DNA from 2 places in the Massilibacterium senegalense genome. Region 2 is predicted to be linked to the other one. Evidence: a T-box and tRNA genes for the amino acid it is inferred to sense, from the RefSeq annotation. Region 2 holds a T-box; the other holds one or more tRNA genes.
The links. A T-box is a leader RNA that pairs with one kind of tRNA and senses whether it is charged. The one in region 2 lies ahead of serS (serine--tRNA ligase), so its partner is inferred to be a tRNA-Ser.
Positions count from the first base shown of each region.

Region 1: it has a tRNA-Ser gene. The T-box ahead of serS (serine--tRNA ligase) is inferred to sense a tRNA for this amino acid. The anticodon was not compared.

Region 1 covers NZ_LN831785.1:299,400-301,839, forward strand. Annotated here, with positions in the region: rRNA gene BN1372_RS02180 (16S ribosomal RNA) at 1-143, opposite strand, end outside; tRNA gene BN1372_RS02185 (tRNA-Ile) at 250-326, opposite strand; tRNA gene BN1372_RS02190 (tRNA-Gly) at 328-401, opposite strand; tRNA gene BN1372_RS02195 (tRNA-Pro) at 423-499, opposite strand; tRNA gene BN1372_RS02200 (tRNA-Arg) at 506-582, opposite strand; tRNA gene BN1372_RS02205 (tRNA-Leu) at 662-747, opposite strand; tRNA gene BN1372_RS02210 (tRNA-Lys) at 761-836, opposite strand; tRNA gene BN1372_RS02215 (tRNA-Gln) at 841-915, opposite strand; tRNA gene BN1372_RS02220 (tRNA-Asp) at 925-1,000, opposite strand; tRNA gene BN1372_RS02225 (tRNA-Val) at 1,040-1,115, opposite strand; tRNA gene BN1372_RS02230 (tRNA-Glu) at 1,307-1,381, opposite strand; tRNA gene BN1372_RS02235 (tRNA-Ser) at 1,389-1,479, opposite strand; tRNA gene BN1372_RS02240 (tRNA-Asn) at 1,481-1,555, opposite strand; gene BN1372_RS02245 (SprT family protein) at 1,664-2,122, opposite strand; gene BN1372_RS02250 (Tex family protein) at 2,173-2,440, opposite strand, start outside.
Region 2 covers NZ_LN831786.1:2,118,807-2,121,246, forward strand. Annotated here, with positions in the region: gene pdxS (pyridoxal 5'-phosphate synthase lyase subunit PdxS) at 1-345, shown strand, start outside; gene pdxT (pyridoxal 5'-phosphate synthase glutaminase subunit PdxT) at 364-948, shown strand; T-box leader at 1,012-1,191, shown strand; gene serS (serine--tRNA ligase) at 1,269-2,440, shown strand, end outside.

The sequences.
Region 1 (2,440 bases), on a different contig from region 2:
GTCTTAAGGGCAGGTTGCCCACGTGTTACTCACCCGTCCGCCGCTAACCTCAAAGGAGCAAGCTCCTCGTCGGTTCGCTCGACTTGCATGTATTAGGCACGCCGCCAGCGTTCATCCTGAGCCAGGATCAAACTCTCAAATAAAAGTTTTACGTTGACTCTTTAGAATTGACTAGAGATGCATTTTATACAAATTGTATATCGTACATTCTATTGCTTGACGTTTCGTTTAGTTTTCAAAGGACATTCATGGTGGGCCTAAGTGGACTCGAACCACCGACCTCACGCTTATCAGGCGTGCGCTCTAACCAGCTGAGCTATAGGCCCATGGAGCGGGTGATGGGAATCGAACCCACGACATCAGCTTGGAAGGCTGAGGTTTTACCATTAAACTACACCCGCGTTATACTATGATATTCTGACTGGTCGGGAAGACAGGATTCGAACCTGCGACCCCATGGTCCCAAACCATGTGCTCTACCAAGCTGAGCTACTTCCCGTTTATATGGCGCGCCCTGGAAGATTCGAACTCCCGACCTTTTGATCCGTAGTCAAACGCTCTATCCAGCTGAGCTAAGGGCGCATTTAAGCGACTTATACATAGTAACATGATTCATTATTTTAAGTCAAGAGATTTTAAAAAGTTTTTTAAAAAGTTTTTTTGGTGCGGCCGAGAGGACTTGAACCTCCACGGGGTCGCCCCCACTAGGCCCTCAACCTAGCGCGTCTGCCATTCCGCCACGACCGCACATACACAAAGATGGTGAGCCATGGAGGATTCGAACCTCCGACCCTCTGATTAAAAGTCAGATGCTCTACCGACTGAGCTAATGGCTCAAAATGGTTGGGCTAGCTGGATTCGAACCAACGCATGACGGAGTCAAAGTCCGTTGCCTTACCGCTTGGCTATAGCCCAATAGTAAAATGGCGGTCCCGACGGGAATCGAACCCGCGATCTCCTGCGTGACAGGCAGGCATGTTAACCGCTACACCACGGGACCTTTTTTCGAAATAAAAAGACGCTACATGCGTCATATGAATGGTGGAGGATGACGGGTTCGAACCGCCGACCCTCTGCTTGTAAGGCAGATGCTCTCCCAGCTGAGCTAATCCTCCACAAATTGTTCAATTAGAACGATGAATGTAAAAAGTATAATCACCTATTGGTAGTTTTGGTTAAAATGTTGGTAATTTGAATTATAATGGTGACCCGTATGGGATTCCGACGTACATTTATGTACTAGTCCAGCGCCGATAGGCTACTGGGGAACCCTGGTGAGAATCCACCGATTTACTTAAGTTTGAAATGGTGACCCGTACGGGATTCGAACCCGTGTTACCGCCGTGAAAGGGCGGTGTCTTAACCGCTTGACCAACGGGCCAATATAATGGCGGAGAAAGAGGGATTTGAACCCTCGCGCCGGTTACCCGACCTACTCCCTTAGCAGGGGAGCCCCTTCAGCCTCTTGGGTATTTCTCCATGGCTCCACAGGTAGGATTCGAACCTACGACCGATCGGTTAACAGCCGATAGCTCTACCACTGAGCTACTGTGGAATATCTGTAAGACAATATATATTGTAAACAAGTAAAACCCATTTTGTCAACTACTTTTTTTATATCTCGTAGCGACTTCTATAATTTATCACATTCTTAAAATGCGTGTCAATCTTTTTTTAATAAAAATATCTTCCCTCGACATTTCCCGCAAACATACTTATCTGTATTTATCTTTCGTTTCCTATGATAAACTTGGCTGCAATTCATACATTGGTATATATGGATTGTTGTGTTTTTTTTATTTTTTTGTGGTAACGACTTGCAGTACCTTGGTGCATTTACTTGTTTTGATAATTGTTTAAAATCTCGGTCACAGTGTCTGTAACCTTTTCCTTCTATATGCAAATGATAATGACATAACTCATGTTTAATAATAGTAATAATTTCTGTCTCCCCGAAAAATTGATAAAACTTCGGATTCACTTCAATATGATGCGTTCTTAATAAGTATCGCCCACCAGTCGTCCTTAAACGAAAATTAAAATATGCTTGATGAATAAACGGACGAGAAAAAAACTGTAAAGAAATTGTTTCTGTTAATCGTTGTAATTCATCATTTGTCATTTCTTAATCTCCTTTTTATCACTTAAAAAAAGAAGTACAATGCAAACGCATCATACTTCCCCCATTTTAACACGAACAGGAACCATCGACAAAGAAACACGTTGTCTCGACACATCAATACTTTCTACCCATACCCGCACAATATCCCCAACATGCACAATTTCAGATGGATGTCGTACATATCGTTCACTCATTTTAGATAGATGTACAAGTCCATCATTTTTTAAGCCAATATCTACAAATGCACCGAAGTCAACAACGTTACGAACTGTTCCTTCTAATTCCATTCCTGCTGTTAAGTCTTCTAATTGTAAGATA
Region 2 (2,440 bases):
GAATTAATGACAGAAGCAAAACTTACTGGTGCTCCATTCGAAGTATTACTTCAAATTAAAGATCATGGTCGTCTTCCAGTAGTAAACTTTGCTGCAGGTGGGGTAGCAACTCCAGCAGACGCTGCGTTAATGATGGAATTAGGAGCGGATGGTGTATTCGTAGGTTCTGGTATTTTCAAATCTGAAAATCCAGAAAAATTTGCTCGTGCAATCGTTCAAGCAACAACTCATTATCAAGATTATGATTTAATTGCAAAATTATCAAAAGATCTTGGTACTGCAATGAAAGGTGTCGAAATTTCTACATTAGACGCTTCAGAACGTATGCAAGATCGCGGTTGGTAAGAAAGAAGGAACAATGTGATGGTTAAAATTGGTGTATTAGGATTACAAGGTGCAATTGCCGAACATGTAAAAGCTTTACAAGCGCAAGACGATGTTGAAGTGGTCGTTGTGAAACGTCCAGAAGAACTTGTTGGCCTAGATGGTTTAGTTCTTCCTGGGGGAGAAAGTACTGCGATGCGAAAATTAATGGATCCTTTCCATTTTGTCGAAGCATTACAAAGCTTCGGGCAAGAAGGAAAGCCTATTTTTGGAACATGTGCCGGAATGATTTTATTAGCGAAAAAAATTAACGGCCAAGAAAATGTTCATGTAGCATTAATGGATACTGTTGCAGAGCGTAATGCATTTGGACGTCAACGTGAAAGTTTTGAAGCTACTCTTCCTGTAAAAGGGGTAGCGGATGACTTTGAAGCAGTATTTATCCGAGCACCTTATATTGATCAAGTGGGGGACAATGTCGAAGTGTTAGCAACATATGATGGTCACATTGTAGCATGTCAAGACGGCCCATTTCTTGCAAGTGCCTTTCACCCAGAGTTAACAGAAGATTACCGCATGCATGCTTACTTTGTAGAACTCGTAAAAAATAGCAAAAAAGCGTAAACAAATCATCTTGATTGTTTCTATTACTTATTGTATGTTAAACATATACAACTAAATACCTCATACAGCGTAAGGATAAGTAGCATGTAAATGTTCCTTTGTAGAGAGCTAGTGGTTGGTGCAAACTAGTAGGAAGTTTTTTGTGAATCTACCTTACATGATGGCTGTTACTTGTAATGAGTGGTAAAAGTGTATCTTTTACAATGAGGGTGGCAACACGGGAATATAACTCTCGTCCCTTTACATTAGGGACGAGGGTTTTTTGTTTTTCTAAATAAGGGAACAGATAAGAAGACTGGTAAAACATAAGGAGGATTTCAATGTTAGATAGTAAATATTTACGTGAAAATTTAGAGGATGTAAAACGAAAAATGAAATATCGCGGGGAAGAATTAGGAGATATCGATCAGTTTTTAACATTAGACGAAACGCGCCGCGAGATCATTCAAAAAGTAGAGCAATTAAAGCAAACGCGTAACGAAGTATCACAACAAGTTGGGCAATTAAAACGTGAGAAAAAAGATGCGACTGAAATTATCGCAAAGATGCGTGCGGTAGGCGATGAAATTAAAACGTACGATGAAAAGTTACGAGAAGTAGAAGAAAAATTACAACAATTATTAATGGAAATCCCGAATGTTCCACATGATAGCGTACCAATCGGAGAAAGCGAAGATGACAATGTTCCGATTCGTTTCTGGGGTGAAAAGCCAACGTTTGATTTTGAACCGAAACCGCATTGGGACGTTGCGACAGAGTTAGGTATTTTAGACTTTGAACGCGCAGCAAAAGTAACCGGAAGTCGCTTTACGTTTTATATTGGAGCAGGTGCTCAATTAGAACGTGCCTTAATTAGCTTTATGATGGACCTTCACAGCGAAGAACACGGGTATACAGAAGCGTTGCCACCGTATTTAGTAAATCGTCTTAGTATGACGGGTACAGGGCAATTACCGAAGTTTGAAGAAGATGCGTTTAAAATTCGCGAAGAAGATTATTTTTTAATCCCGACTGCTGAAGTTCCGGTAACGAATTTATACCGAGAAGAAATTTTAGACGGAGCAGAATTGCCGATTGCGTATTGTGCGTATAGTGCTTGCTTCCGTTCAGAAGCGGGAAGCGCAGGACGTGATACACGCGGGTTAATTCGTCAGCACCAATTTAATAAGGTAGAATTAGTTCGTTTTGTCAAACCAGAAGAGTCTTACGAACAATTAGAATTATTAACAGGTCATGCGGAAAAAGTATTGCAATTATTAGGATTACCATATCGCGTTATGAGCATGTGTACGGCTGATTTAGGTTTTACAGCTGCAAAAAAATACGATATTGAAGTATGGTTACCTAGCTATAACACATATCGAGAAATTTCTTCTTGTTCTAACTTTGAAGCATTCCAAGCTCGACGTGCCAACATTCGTTTTCGTCGCGAAAAGGGAAGCAAACCGGAATATGTGCATACATTAAACGGTTCGGGATTAGCCATTGGTCG